DNA from 2 places in the Paenibacillus sp. BIHB 4019 genome. Region 1 is predicted to be linked to the other one. Evidence: riboswitches for the same ligand, from Rfam matches in the RefSeq annotation. Region 1 holds a riboswitch; the other holds the start of a gene.
The links. Region 1 has a riboswitch for cyclic di-GMP ahead of BBD42_RS07875 (glycoside hydrolase family 26 protein). Riboswitches for the same ligand answer to the same signal wherever they lie in the genome.
Positions count from the first base shown of each region.

Region 1 (7,987 bases):
ATTGAAGCACGCTACCAGCAGGCGCTGGGCAAGGAAGCGGAGATGCCGGAGGATGGCTACCACGGCGCGGATATTGTCGGCTTTGGAGAGCTGCTGGCTGAGCAGGAGGGTGATCGCCTGCTGAGCTTGAGCACAGAGGAGCGCTTGGAGTTTTTCCGCAGCTTCGGCCTGGAGCGCGAGCTGGACAAGATCAAGCATGATCTTAATCGCTTCCGTGTCGGCTTCGACATCTGGTACAGCGAGACATCGCTATACAAGAACGGCAAGGTTGAACAGGCGCTGGAGGCGCTTAAGGAGAAGGGCCACGTCTATGAGGAAGAGGGCGCAACCTGGCTCGATACGATGCCTTTCGGCGACGATAAAAACCGCGTGCTCGTCAAAAATGACGGCTCCTACACGTATTTGACGCCGGACATCGCGTACCATATGGACAAGTACAGCCGCGGCTATGACCGGATGATCAACATTTGGGGCGCAGACCACCACGGCTACATTCCGCGCGTTAAAGCGGCGATGGAGGCGCTAGGCAACGACCCAAGCAAGCTGGTCGTATTGATTGCCCAGATGGTCAGCCTGTTCCAGGACGGCGAAAAGGTGAAAATGTCCAAGCGTACCGGCAAAGCGGTTACGATGCAGGATTTGATGGATGAGGTAGGCGTAGACGCCATCCGTTATTTCTTCACGATGCGCAGCATGGACTCGCATCTGGATTTTGATATGGATCTCGCGATTTCTACATCCAACGAGAATCCGGTATTTTATGTGCAATATGCGCATGCGCGTATTTGCAGCATTTTCCGCCAGGCGCAGGAGCAGAGCCTCGCGCTGCTGCCGCTTGAGCAGATCGACCTCAGCAAGCTAACGTCGGAGGCTGAATACGACCTGCTGCGCAAGCTCGGCGAGCTGCCGCAGGAAGTGGCAGAGGCGGCGGAGCAATATGCGCCGCATCGCATCATTCGCTATGTATATGAACTGGCCTCCCAGTTCCACAGCTATTACAGAGCAGAACGCGTCATTACCGAAGACGCGGCGCAGACTCAGGCGCGCCTTGCGCTGCTTGGCGCTATTCGCACCGTCATTGCGAATGCGCTCCGCCTCGTGGGCGTTTCGGCTCCTCAGCAAATGTAATATTCCCATGCAGACAAAGATCAGCCTTTGCGGCAGCGGTGGCAGACAGCTACCCTTGCAGCAAGGGCTTTTTTTTGAAAATGGTGCATAATACGGTTAGAAGACAGGTTATTCTAGATAATTCCAGAGGTGGAGCGCGGTTTTTTACTTTAAAATATAGGAAGGGATATGATCATGCATCCATTCTCTATATTTCTCGGACTGAAACGCGCTGCGCCGCCAGAGGAAGGCGACAGCCGTTTCACCTTGAAATATAGGAAAGGATATGATCATGCATCCATTCTCTATATTTCTCGGACTGAAACGCGCTGCGCTGCCAGAGGAAGGCGACAGCCGTTTCACCTTGAAATATAGGAAAGGATATGAATATGCATCCATTCTCTATATTTCTCGGACTGAAACGCGCTGCGCCGCCAGAGGAAGGCGACAGCCGTTTCACCTTGAAATATAGGAAAGGATATGAATATGCATCCATTCTCTATATTTCTCGGACTGAAACGCGCTGCGCCACCAGAGGAATGCCGCATCCGTTTCACCTTGCTTTAACCAATGTATGCTATTATACTAATTGTCGAAAATGGACAACATCATAGAGAGCGAGGGAAAAGTCATGAGAGGCGATGAGTCCGATTTGCCTATTGTATCGATCGTCATGCCCTGCTATAACGAGGAAGAAGCGCTGCCGGAAACGGTGCGGCAAATGTCCCTGCTGCTGGAACGGCTGGTGAAGGAAAGAAAGGTATCCGAGCACAGCAAAATGCTGCTTGTTGACGATGGAAGCCGCGATAAAACGTGGTCGCTCATTGATTCCTTTCACCGGAGCAACCGTTTTGTGAGCGGGCTGAAGCTTTCCCGGAACGTCGGGCATCAGCGGGCACTGCTGGCAGGCTTGTTGACAGCAAAGGAATATGCGGATTGCATTATTTCCATCGATGCCGATTTGCAGGACGATATTACGGTGATCGACCAGTTTATTGAGAAGTACAAGCAGGGCTATGAAGTCGTGTACGGCGTGCGGAACAAGCGGACGACCGATACGATGTTCAAAAAGTTCAGCGCGCAGTTTTTCTACAAATTAATGATTAAGCTTGGTGTAAATGTCGTTTATAATCATGCGGATTACCGGATGATGAGCAGGAAGATCGTTGACAAACTGGAGGAGTACCAGGAGGTCAATTTATTCCTGCGTGGCATTATTCCTACCATTGGCTTCAAATCCGACAGCGTGTATTATGATCGTCTGGAGCGAACCGCTGGGGAATCGAAATATCCACTGAAAAAAATGCTTATCTTCGCATGGGAAGGCATTACCTCGTTCAGCGTGTCTCCTATCCGCGCGGTGTCGGTTGTCGGCTTTTTTATGTCGGTCATGAGTCTTGTATTCGCCCTTTATGTATTCGTCAGGCATTTGCAGGGCAACACGGTATCCGGCTGGAGCTCGATGATTCTTTCGATTTGGTTCATAGGCGGCATTCAGCTGCTGTGCATTGGACTAATTGGCGAATATATCGGCAAAATTTACATTGAAACGAAGAAACGGCCGAAATACTTCGTAGAAACCGTGCTGCATAACGCTGTGCCGGTGGAAACGAAAACGCAGCAATTACAAGAGACGAGGTGACGAATGGAATCGCTGCTGCTTAAAGCAAAATCGAATACGCAAGTTTTGATCTTCCTATTATCCTTGTTTGTCATAACGAGAATATTGCTTTATTTTGCAGGCTTTCTCGGCATGAATCTGTTCCCGAACTATCAAATTCCGCCAGACTATACGGTCGTGCAGGGGCATGATTTTACATCGAGCCAGCTCTCGATCCAGACGGATATTTCACAGCTGAAGAAGCCGAGCTTCGAGGATCTAAGGAAATTTGACAGCGTATGGTATTTGGGAATTGCCGAAAATGGCTATGATACGTATAACATCAACGAATCGCATCCTAGTGCAAATTGGGTTTTTTTTCCTTTATACCCTTTGTTAGTCTTTTTGGTGGAGTCTATTTCTAAATACGATGCGACAGTCGTAGGATCGGTTTTATCGAATTTGTTTTTGCTCGTATCGCTTTTTTATTTTTATGGCATTTGTTTAAAAAGAGGGCTGAAACAGGAGCATGCCCAAGTCGCGGTGCTGCTGCTGCTCATTTTTCCGACCGCCATCTTCTATGCCGTGCCTTATACAGAGAGCCTGTTCCTCATGCTATCGTTAATGACCGTCTATTATGCGATGCAAAAACGATATTTTCTCGCGTTTCTGTTCGGGGGCTTGTCCGCTGTGACGCGCAACTTGGGCTTCGTCAACTTGTTTTTCGTTGTGGGTACGCTGTTGATCGAACACAGGCTGTACCGTTTCAAGTGGAAGGACACGAAGTATTTAGGCTATGCAATCATTTCGGCGCTGCCGCTAGCCGGTTATCTGTTGTACATGAAATGGCTTACTGGCGATATGCTGGCTCCGATTACCGAGCAAAGCATCAACTGGTATCGCAAGACGGTTGCTCCGTTCTCGAACTATATTCATTTTCTCCAAAAGCCTTATTTCTCAGGAAATGGCGGCTGGGAAAATGGCCTGCTTGCCTTTATTATCGCGAATGCCGTCCTCGTCATTTTTGCTGCCTTTCTTATTATGCGCTGGAAAGATATTCGCCGTAATGCTCATGAATGGCTGTTTTTTGCCTATGGTTTGCTGCTTATGCTCATTCCGTTCGCCAGCGCCGAATTTTTGCAGAGCATTCCACGTTATGTCATGGTGGCGTTCCCCTTTTACCTTTATTTTGCGGATGTGCTGAAAAATAATAAGGCGCTGCAAATGTTTTATTTCATGATGTTTTTCCTGCTTCATATTGTGTATGCGATTTGCTACTTTAATGGATATTTTTTCGTTGTATAAATTTATGAAAAAATAAATTGACGAAATTTGCGCTTAAGGTGTACAATAGCACCATATTACTTTAGCTCGTACTTTATACCTAGATCGTTTAACGAAAAGGCAAACTCAGGGAAACCTGATGTGCGCAAAGCTACAGGGGCTTCATTCCTAACGGAATATGCTCGCCAGCTACCGAATTCAACATCGATTCTTCCTTTATTAATCAAGGTAGACTTTGTTCTTTCGGGAGCAGGGACTATCTTTTTTTATTGCTTACAAGCACGAAAAGGCAAACTCAGGGAAACCTGATGTGCGCAAAGCTACAGGGGCTTCATCCTTTAACAGGATATGCTCGCCAGCTGCCGAAGCCCGACATAGCCTCCTTTGCCTGATGAAGGTGTGGCGTGTTCTTCGGACCACGTACCATCATTCGCTCAGGGGAGGAACTTACTATGAAAACTACAAAATTCGCTCTTACACTCCTTATGCTCGCATCGACATTACTCTGGGCACTCCCTGCTAGCGCAAAAACCAACTTTTACAACGGAGCATGGATCGGCACTTGGCCGAACCAAAGCTTGAACAACATCGCTGCTTACGAGGAACTGATTGGTGGACACCAAGATGTTGTACATACTTTTGTCAACTCGAACCAAGGGATTAATGAATGGAAGGGCTTTATGGACTATGTAAATAATAATGGTTCGATTAACCTACTTACCCTTGAGTTTAAAAATAAAAATTACAAAGAATATTCGACTGCTGATATAAATAGAGGCGTAGTAGACGCTTACCTGAAACAAACGGCAAAACAACTGGTTAACTGGCAAGCAGCTAACAAAAACCCTGAAATTTGGCTTCGCATTTTCCACGAAGGCAATGGCAACTGGTACGGCTGGGGCGTTGGCGACAGCACAGTTAACACAAACGAGACTTACAAAGCGGCATTCCAACGTGTCGTTACGATTTTCAGAGAGCAAGGCGCAACGAATGTGAAATTCATGTACAACGTAAACGCTGAAAATGTTGGCAAAAACGCATCGTTTACAGCTATGTACCCAGGTGATGCTTACGTAGACCTGCTTTCGATCGATGGCTACAACTTTGGAACGAAAGAATCGTGGAGCTCGTGGAGAAGCTTTAACGACGTGTTCTACGCTTCGTACAAAGCGTTGACAAGCATGTCGAGCAAGCCGATCATTATCGCTGAAACTGGCACAACAGAAAGCGGCGGCAGCAAAAACGAGTGGGTTATTGATGCGATGAATCAAGTTCAATCGCCAGCGTACAGCCAAATTAAAGGCCTGATCTGGTTCAACGAAAACAAAGAGCTGGACTGGCATATCGATTCGTCGGCTGATAGCCTGAGCGCTTACCAAACGCTGCAAAAAACGCTTTAATAGAACTAGACTGGGCTAGTAGTTAAGTCCTGGTTTCAACTCTATCAAACAATGGCTGATATAATACTAAATAGGTATTCTGAAAAAACTCTAATTTCGCGTAAACCGCGTAAAATTAGAGTTTTTTCGCTTTTTTTCTACACTTTTGCCAATGAGATTACGATGTTAAGAAGAAAAATTAACTTTTAAAGGGGCAAGGATTGTGATAAGATAACTTTGAATTTGAGCCTTAGCCGCCAAAAATATCATATTTCCGGCCGATTTAACAAATATCGACAGCGAAAATAGACAGTATAGTCAATCCATGTTGTAGATTAGTCAGAAAAGGAATGGAATTATGGCGAATAAATAGAGCGCAAAGGATTGGGGTTATTTGAAAACAAAAGCTAGGTACATATTAACAACAGTATCCATTGCTATCATGATCGTGTATCTAGTATGGAGACTTGTACAAACGCTCCCATCTGGCTGGTCATTAATTTTTGGATCGTTGTTACTATTTTTTGAAATCATTTCTATTTTTCAATCCGTTTTATTCCACATTCTTCTGCTAAAACCCACTGAAAGAAAGCCTGCGCCATTACCTGACAACCTTTATTCTGTGGATGTTACAATCGCTACCTACAATGAACCGCCATCCTTGGTTAGAAAAACCATCCTTGCTTGTAAAAACTTGAATTATCCGGAACATTTGTTAAATATTTGGGTGTGCGATGATGGAAAACGAGCGGAAATGAGAGAATTAGCCGAAGGTTTAGGCGTTCATTATCTCGATCGTCCCGGAAATGAGCATGCTAAAGCGGGCAATTTGAATCATGCGCTGACGAAGATGAAGGGCGATTTGCTCCTTACTTTAGATGCCGATATGATGCCAAAACCGGATTTTTTACAGCGAACGGTAGGTTTTTTTGCAGAGAATGAGAAGCTTGCTTACGTACAAACGCCCCAAGTTTTTTACAACGAAGATATTTTCCAATACAACTATTACCAAGGGCGTAACATTCCGAACGAACAAGATATGTTTATGCGGCTTATTCAATCTGGAAGAGACCGTTTTAATGCTGTTATTTATGTGGGCAGCAACTGCATCTTCCGGCGCAGCGCCATTGACCATATTGGTGGTTTCGTTATTGGAACGATAACAGAGGATTTGGCTACAGGGATGAAGCTTCAATCCAATGGGTTTGATTCTTATTGCTTGAATGAGGTGCTGGCACTAGGACTAACGTCTGAGTCCATATCCGATCAAATCAAACAGCGGGCCCGTTGGGCAAGGGGCACGATACAGACGACGAGGATGTCCAATCCGCTTGAGGCAAAGGGTTTATCATTGATGCAGCGCCTGCTTTATTTCTCCAACCTGCTGTATTGGTACTTTGGCGTCACACGCTTTATGTACATATTGTCCCCTATGCTCTTTTTAACCTTTGGTGTGGCGATTCTTGAAACAAGCTTGAAACAACTGCTTATTTTCTGGCTGCCATATTTCTTGTTCTCGGTTACCGTTGTACCTTATTTAACGAATAAGAAGCTTAATGTGTTCTGGAACAATGTTTACGAGACGGCCATGACGCCAACGTTATTCCTCGCAGCCCTTCAGGAAACAATCTTCCGCAAGGCTATTCCCTTTGAAGTGACGCCGAAAGGCATTTATCAGAACAAAACGTCTATTAATTATCGTTATATGATGCCATTGTTTGTTCTGCTGGCGCTGTCAATTGTACTGATGGGTTTAAATGTGGGGCGTATTGCAGGGGCGGGAGAAAATGAATTGCAGCCTATGCTTATTAATTTATTTTGGCTAGGTTATAACGGAGTATTCCTGCTTCTCGCGCTGTTGCTTGGTTTTGAACGCCCGCGCATGCGGGAGGCGGAACGCTTTGCGAAGGAGCTGCCGCTCACGCTTCGTTATATGGAAGATGAAGAGCTGAAGATGGAAAGCGTCAGGACACTGGATATTAGCGAAACAGGCTGCCGTATTTATACGGACTCGATTTTGCCGCTTCCAGAGCGCATGGAGCTGGATATTCCATTATCCCAGGACGCTATACGCGTAGCTGCCGAAAAAATATTTTATGATAAGCATGGCTCCGGATTTCAGGTGGGCTTCAAGCTTCATTGGAGCAACATCGATGAGGAGCGCAAATGGCTTGCTGAAGTATACGGCAGTGCGGATGAGTTCGTTAAGGGCATTTTCCAGGCGGGCGTATGGACTTCTATAACCAGTTATCTTTCTAATTTCAAGTACACCTATAAGTCGATAAATCGCAAGTCCCCGAGAGTTAGGCTGAAGCGGCGTGCTTCGATCGTGGTCGATCAAGAAGACCGCTACCGGACACAGCTGCTGGATATTAGCTACACGGGCTGCCGAATTGAGCTTCCGCAGAAGGCGGCGATGCATGAAGGCAAGAAGGTCAGGCTGCAAATTATCGGCTCGGCGTTCGAGGCAAATGGTCGCCTTATCCGCGTGGGCTGGGCCAAGCGCAATAAGATGACAGCGGCCATTGTATTTGATGAAGCTTTTGATTTAAGCCTGCTGCTGGGGGAGTCCAGCAGCATACCGCCAAGCAAGGAGCTGCGTTCTGGCATTGTACCG
Region 1 covers NZ_CP016808.1:1,864,992-1,872,978, reverse strand. The annotation lists gene argS (arginine--tRNA ligase) at 1-1,128, shown strand, start outside; gene BBD42_RS07885 (glycosyltransferase family 2 protein) at 1,739-2,749, shown strand; gene BBD42_RS07880 (mannosyltransferase family protein) at 2,753-4,012, shown strand; cyclic di-GMP riboswitch class I at 4,101-4,188, shown strand; cyclic di-GMP riboswitch class I at 4,270-4,358, shown strand; gene BBD42_RS07875 (glycoside hydrolase family 26 protein) at 4,444-5,391, shown strand; gene BBD42_RS07870 (glycosyltransferase) at 5,813-7,987, shown strand, end outside.

Region 2 (7,987 bases), 1.6 Mb from region 1:
TTTTCGGGAAATATTTCGGGATAACAGCGGCAGTCATATTTATATTGGCGGCAATGATCGAGAAGGTCGATAAAATAAAACAAAAAGAATACATGGAAAAAGCACAGAAGTATTCAGCCAGCTTGGAGCAGCGTTTGCATGAGATGCAATACGAAACAAGTGAGCTGAAGAGGGCAAGACTTGCACGAGAACAACATTTAAATTAAAGAGACTGGACGATGATACAGAGGCGGGATGAGCAATGCGGAAGGGATACGATTCATCTAAAATGATTTCGTATGCAAACGGAATTGTGTGGTTAGTTATTGGTGCTTTCTTTATTAAAAATGGAATATCGACTCCAAATCGGGAAGAATTAATGTTTTATATTCTTCTTTATTCCTTGATTTTCGTTTTCCCAGCATGGATCGGAGTGTACCTTGGTTTGCGCTATTCGAACCGTAAATCTGTCCAAAAAAAGCATAAGGAAGCGATTGATTCATTAGAGCTTGAATTGCATATCGCAAGACAAGAGCTATTGCATGAGAAAAGTCTTGCTGAAAATGAGGAGCAAGCGAGGAAATCTGCCAGGGAAGCGGAGGAGCAAGCGGCAGCAGCTGCCCGTTTAGTAGAGCAGACAGAACACCATAATGCAAGGCAAGGACCTCCGCCCCCGCCTGCCCCGCCGTCCATGCCGAAAACAATCAGCTGCCCAGGCTGCGGTGCTAGTAAATTGCTGCGTCCAATGCAAAGCGAGGAATGCGACTATTGCGGGAGGATGCTTGTGTATCGTTAATGGCATCTGAGCGTCAGGATTTGTTTGCGAAACCTTTTTTTAGGGTAAAGTAACATAGAGCCCAAACAAGAAGGAGCGTGTAAATGATGACGCAAATGAAGAAGGTGGCTTTTCTGCTGGCCGATGGCTTTGAAGATTCAGAAATGCAAAATCCGTATGATGAGATGGTGAAAAATGGCCATGAAGCGGTTATTATAAGCTTGCGCAGCAATGAGGAATTAAAGGGCAAGCAGGGCACAGTTGCCTATAAATCGCATCTTGCGATTAATGAGGCGAAGGCGAGCGATTATGCGGCGATTATTATTCCTGGCGGCGCATCGCCTTCCCATTTGAAGGAAGATGCGGCCGTGCAAGCTTTTGTCAAAGAGGCTGATGAAAAAGGCATTACTATCGCTGCCATTTGTCATGGTCCGCAAATTTTGGCGGAGGCTGGTGTGCTGCAGGGACGCACGCTGACGGCTTATCCAGAGCTGGAGCAGGAAGTGCAGGCAGCCGGGGGGCATTTTCGCAATGAGGAAGTCGTAGTTGACCGTAATTTGATTACCTCCCGTACGCCAGAGGACGAGCCGGCTTTTATTCAAGCAACGATTGAACAACTGGGCGTCAACGCCTGGTAGACTCTCTAGCAAAGCAGCTGGAGCGTGCATTCCATCTGTTATCGCTGCAAGTTTTGCCTATAGGCAAAACCAAAACCGCAAATCGCAAGTGCAGCAAGCGTTTAACCTGGCTTAGGTTTAACGCTTGCTGCTTTTTTTGCTATGTAAATTTTCCTGAATTTGTAACGACTATTCATGCCAAATGATTGCGGCAACTATTTAACTGCATTATAATTGTTGTCAGCATGGCAGAGTTTGTGAACGAGTGGTTATTTCGTATATTAAAGGAGTCAAGCATGAAGGTTATCCTTGTAGATGATGAAAGCCTCGCTTTGGATTACTTGGAGCGGCAACTCGTGAAACTAAATAACGTAGAGGTTCTGGGGAAATATGAGGATCCAATGGCAGGGAAAGAGCGGATTTTGCTTGATCTGCCGGATGTTGTATTTTTGGATATTAATTTGCCCGAAGTCAGTGGCATAGCGCTTGCCGAGCAACTGCTGGAGGTAAGACCAGAGCTGAATATCGTATTTGTAACCGCTTATGATGAATATGCAGTGAAAGCTTTTGAGCTGAATGCGCTGGATTATGTCGTCAAGCCGATCCATCCTGAGAGGTTAATGAAAACGATGGAACGGATTCAGAAGCGGCTGGACTTCCATGTGAAGGATACAGGGCAGGCCGTGCAGCAAGTGGAAAAAACGAATGAGGAGCAGTACCTGATTTTGCAGCTGCTAGGGCAGTTCAGTGTCGAATTTTCTGGAAAAAAGGATGCAGCCATACGTTGGCGCACGACGAAGGCGCAGGAGCTGTTTCTGTATTTGCTCCAGCATCGCGAACAACTGGTAAGGAAATCGCTATTAATCGATTTGCTATGGCCCGATAATGGGACGGAGAAAATATATGCCCAGCTGTATACGACGGTGTACCATATTAGGAAAACGCTTGATCAGTTTGGAAAGTGTTTTCACATCGCCAATACAACAGAAGGATACATATTGACGCTGAATCAGGTTGTGCTGGATGTGGAGGAATGGGAGAGAGGTATTGCTGCTGCACCGCCGCTAGCGGCGGCAACCCTTGCGGAATACGAGGAGGCTATGAATTTTTATCGAGGCGATTATTTAAAGGATTATGATTATTGGTGGGCGGAGAGCGAACGCCAGCGCCTGAAGCGTCTGTGGCTGAATACTTCCTACCGCTTGGAAGCTTGGCATGTCGAGCATGGCCAGCTGGATAAAGCGATTGCTGGATATATTCGAATTATCGAGGAGCATGCGCAGGCGGAAGAGGCTTATTTTGCCTTAATGCAGCTGTATGCGTCTAAAGGGAATCATCTTATGGTTAATCAGCAGTACCATGCTTTAACCGCCGCGCTGATGGAGGAATTGAATGAGCAGCCAAGCGCCTACATTACAGAATGGTACAAAGATTGGAAAAGCGGCGTTAATAGTTTGTAGACTGGCTGTCGGAGGAATAAAAATTCAATATTCTATGCGGCCTATTATTTTGTAAGTTTTGCGAGATTAAACAGAGATTTTGTCGAGAAATTGTAGAGATGCCCTATTTATAATAGAGGAGTAGGTGAAAATGGAGACGGACAAGCTTTATGAGCTTCATTTTCAAAAAAATAGCATGTCCAAAAGGAATGGTTGAAGAAGATGATGATAACCGGGAAGCGGCAAATGAACGTCATTCGCCATTTTCGCTATCCTGAGCTGGCTTGCTGTATAAGCGAGGGAGCCCAGCACCTACGACAGCTGAATTTGCATCAAATGACCGATTACACCATCGTTCGTGGCTTTTATACCCATCATAGAGGTCATTTCATTGGCATTACAGCTACTTCTGAGGGGCCTTTGTTTTTTTATGACAAGCAGTATTTTCAGCTTTCGGAAGGGAAATTTATGATTACTCTGGAGCATGATGATAAGCGGAACACGTTTTCTTTTTGGTGGGACGGGGTGGAGATCTGCCGCCTAAACTACCAGCGTCAGCTTTATCGTTATAATGAGGGAATCGTAGATGATGGTATTCGTGATTTTTTTGCGTGGCTTTATTTGTCGACAGGACCAAGGAAGTTTTGGAGATTCCAAAAATTTTACACGGTCAAAAGCAGCTAATCGCTGTTTCGGGTATCGGAATTTTATCAACCGACATAGGATTGATAAAACGCATGATGGAGTTGAAGTGAGATGGGCGCGGAACATTTGAAAGAATTTCAAAGCTTGAAGCACGAAGATGAAATGCGGTATATGCTCCTGCTAAGAGACGTAAAGGGCATGCTTAAAGAGCGGAAGGAAGAGCCTTTTATGAAACGGTTAAAGCGGAGATGGAAGAAGAAAAACCAGAAAATACAAGCCTCAGCCTGGAAATAAAAAAAGGTTTAACGTATTGTTTATTGCAAATAATGGGTATATACTAGAGATAATCATAGTTTAATATAAGGTAGTTTTTCTACCTAACACCACTTACAAAACTTTACACGATAACGGCAAACCTGTCGAAAGGCAGGGACGCAAAGCTAAAGGGCCTTCTCTATTATTAGATGGCAGCCTAGCCACCGAAGGGAGTTTTTTTTATGCGCAAAAGTTTAACGGTTATGATTTTGCTTGCATTGCTTCTGTCCGTGTTCCCTCAAGCAACTGCTCAAGTGGCAGCAGCAGCTGGGACAAGCTGGCTCGATGAATCCAATGTGGATAAAGGAAGCATCGGTATTCGTTATGAGGTCAAGTCGGGTGTAGATACAAGGCTGGTTGTAGCCAAAGACGGCAAAAATTATACGTATGCGCTCCGGGCAAGCCAGACAGAAGAGTGGTTCGCGCTTCAACTGGGCAATGGAGATTATACGATTACATTATTGGAAAACGTAAGTGGAACCAATAAATATAGAGCAGTTCAAACAGGCAAAGTTACCTTGAATTTGAGTGACAGCAGCCTCGTCTATTTGAACTCCATTCAAAATATTGATTGGAGCAGCAACAGCAAAGCGGTTAAGAAAGCATTGGAACTGACTAAGGGTGCAAAGACGGATACCGAGAAGGTAACGGCGGTTTACAATTACATTGTAGCGAATATTTCTTACGATCATCAGCTCGCGGCTAAGGTGACTAACGATTATTTGCCTCAAATCGATCGTACATTTAATTCGCAGAAAGATATTTGCTACGGCTATGCTGCATTAATGGCGGGCATGCTTCGCAGCTTGGACATTCCGGCCAAGATGGTGACAGGCAAAGCGTCCGATGTATCGAATTATCATGCCTGGAATGAAGTATATTTGGACGGCAAATGGATCACAATCGATACGACGCTTGATGCTGGCCTGAAGAACAGCAAGAAAGCGGGCAAAATGATTAAAGACAGCTCGCGTTATACGGCTGCTAAAGTTTATTAAACGGAAATAAACACATAAAACTCAATAGGTACACACAGAAGCTTCGTCTATCCTTTAAGGGATGGATGAAGCTTTTTTTGCTGTTATTTAGGCTGACGAGTGAAGGGGAGGCTTGTAAAGTTTTTGTACAGTTTGGCTGGATATAATTTTCTTATTTGAATATAAGGAGGAAGAGGATGGAAAAAGACGTGGTATTCGTAAGGTAATGCTTTTGTACTAGGCATGATCGGTATTCACAACAAGAGAGCAACTAGAGGAGATAGAGAAAAAGAGAGGATTGATGAGATGCCCGCAAGTAGACAGAGAGCGATCAGGCACAAGATTTCCTGGATCATGCTGCTCGTTTTGCTGCTGCAAGCTGCATTACAGCCATTCGCAGCACCCGCACAGGCAGCAGGCCCGATTACAGGGCTGACTTTTACAAAGACAGCCAGTGTGAGCACCGTTAATGTAGGAGATACCTTCAAGTATACGATCTTGTATCAGGCAGATGGAGCGACTCATGTCGGTAAGAATGTAACGATTGTTGATACAGTACCGGCACAGTTTGAAATTGTAGATGGCTGGGAGGACGGAGGCTGGGATACGAAAAACGGCCAAACGCTAACCGTCAATGCACATCCATTGCCTTCCGGTACTTCAGTGAAGCTGGAAATTCCCGTGAAAGCGAAGCCGACTGGCTCAAGCTCGGTTGTGCCTACGACGAATACGGCGACGATTACACTCGTTGATTCAGCAGAAAGTACAACGGCATCGGCGAATGTAACGATTAACGCGGACCCGAATCCGGTAGCTACACCAACGCCGACAGCAACACCGACGGCGACGCCAACTGCTTCAACCTACGACAAGTGGTGGGCTTATAAGAGCCAAGCTACTGGATTTGGCAGCACTGTTCCGATTATTGGCGGAGCGGTTGAGTATACGGTAGGCATTAAAGGCGAAGCAGGCAATGCTAACCCTGGCAGCTTGAAAAATGCGACGTTAGTCGATACGCTGCCGCCAGATGCTGTATATGTGAGTTCAACAGAAGGCGGAGTCTATGATTCAACAGCTCGCACGATCACTTGGTCGAATATTGAGCTTGCTTCCGGACAATCTTTCGAAGCGAAAGTATCGGTCACCTTCCCTGATGATTTAGGGTATGGTCATTCGACTGGAGCACCGCTGGAACGCAAAAATAATGTTGAAATATTGAGCGGCTATACGCTCGAGGGAGGCGGCTCGGTCACTGATCCTGACGCTGATGTGACGACTAAATTCGGAGAGCCAGTATCTGGCGTTTCCGGACTAACCAAGTCGCGCGTTTACCAGTATCGCTGGCATGGCCAAACACAGAAGTTCAACATCGGCGGCATCAGCAATACCGGAACGAATGTAAATACCTCTTTGTCGAACCTGGTATTGACAGATGTGCTGCCTGCGGAAATGGACTACAGCAGCATTAAAATGCCAAATGTGTTCACTTCCCAGCTTCGTTATAAAACTAGCGATGGTACGACTGAAACTTGGCATGCGTATAGCGGAAGCCTTGCCCCTAACGGCACAATTGCAGTGAGCACGACAGCTGGTACGAACCGCATTGTGCTAAATGCTGGCGAATTTTTGGTTGCCTTGGAGTGGTCATTCAGCACCCTAGCTCCAGGCGGTACAATTGGCGGCATTGAAATTACAGGGACCGTTAGAGATTTTGCTAATGGCACGAACGCCCCTGTCGTCCACGGCGATCAAGTAACGAATCAAGTCACGCTGGATTATCAAGCGCTGAATGTTACCATTCCGGGCCAATGGGATGACAAGCCTCAGAAAACGGCTCAGGCAGATTTCAACATCAACAATGAGAAGCCATGGCTTGTAGCTAATAAAGCAATTGGCGCGGGAAATTTCCGTCCACTCAGCACGGTGCCGTTCACGCTTACGGTCCGCAACGATATTAAAGCAACGGGACCTTATATTAATCCAGTTGTCTATGATCTATTGCCAACAAGCTTTGATTATTACACGAATCCTAAAATAGCTGATCCTGCTGCGGCATTGGCAGCCTCGTTTACATTTACGGGAACGCCTGCTGGAGCAAGTGCTCCAGAGCTGGAGCTTGTAGATAAAAACTGGAACGGTACGGGACGGACCCTTGTGAAATGGTCATGGTCCGACGGCACCTCTTTTGCTCCAGGAACAAGCTTTGAAATCGGCTATAAAGGCGAGGTTCGTGCTGGTACGCCTCAAGGTACTACCTACACGAACGATATGTATATTACAACAAGCGATCCAAATACAGAGTTCTGGCATACAGGAGATTCCGCACAGGATAATCCGCAAAGTTTGCCAGCGTGGCAAACACGCAACAATACGATTAAAGATACAGTTATAGGCTTTGATCCAACGGCGGGAACGGATGAATTTTTTGTTCATGCCTCAGCAAATGTAACGGTACGCAAAGCATCGCTCGTCCAGTCGACAAAATGGAATCAAGGCGATTTGGAGCCTATTTTCCGGGCATCAGATGATGCTACGTATGATGGAGAACCAGCTATTCCTGTACAGCCATTTGATTATGATGGCGATATCGAATACACCGAGTACCCGCGCTACAGCGTAACGTATGAAGGCGGAACAGCGGATTACAGATTGGCAGTTCGCAATAGCGGCAATACGAGACTCGGCGTCATTGATGTGCTGGATATTTTGCCGCATGTAGGCGATAATGCACTGCGCGTCAACAGCGGTTCGCCTTATGAAGCTAGGGGCTCCCAATGGCAGCCTAACCTAGCGGAAGTACTCTCTTCCGGCAATAAAACCTTTACATCCTCAGCGGCAGCGGGAAGCAGAACGGTAAGCTACACGCTGTCCGCGTATTACAGCAAGTCGGTTAATCAGGAGCAGGTTGTCAATTTCACGAATGTGAATGACAGCAAGCAAGGCTGGATCGAACAAGGAAATTACCAAAAGGATGATTTGACAGACATTAAGTCGCTCTACTTCCAACTGTCGAACATTGTAGGCAGTGATGGAGCATCTGGACTTGCGCCAGGCGACTATATCGTATTGGATTGGAAAATGGATGCCCCTGTAGGAGCACCGACAAATGAAGTAGCTTGGAACTCTTTTGCCATTCAAGCAACAGAAATCGGTGCAGGCAATGATGAAGGCAGCAAAATGCTTCCAACAGCGCCTAACAAAGTCGGCTTCCTGATTCACCCGAACGACGAGCATGTACCG
Region 2 covers NZ_CP016808.1:3,504,260-3,512,246, forward strand. The annotation lists gene BBD42_RS14975 (hypothetical protein) at 1-206, shown strand, start outside; gene BBD42_RS14980 (hypothetical protein) at 242-775, shown strand; gene BBD42_RS14985 (DJ-1/PfpI/YhbO family deglycase/protease) at 871-1,392, shown strand; gene BBD42_RS14990 (response regulator) at 1,668-2,831, shown strand; gene BBD42_RS14995 (hypothetical protein) at 3,033-3,494, shown strand; cyclic di-GMP riboswitch class I at 3,855-3,939, shown strand; gene BBD42_RS15005 (transglutaminase-like domain-containing protein) at 3,953-4,768, shown strand; gene BBD42_RS15010 (SdrD B-like domain-containing protein) at 5,054-7,987, shown strand, end outside.
Region 2: linked by a shared signal. The riboswitch ahead of BBD42_RS15005 (transglutaminase-like domain-containing protein) and the one ahead of BBD42_RS07875 (glycoside hydrolase family 26 protein) in region 1 are both predicted to bind cyclic di-GMP.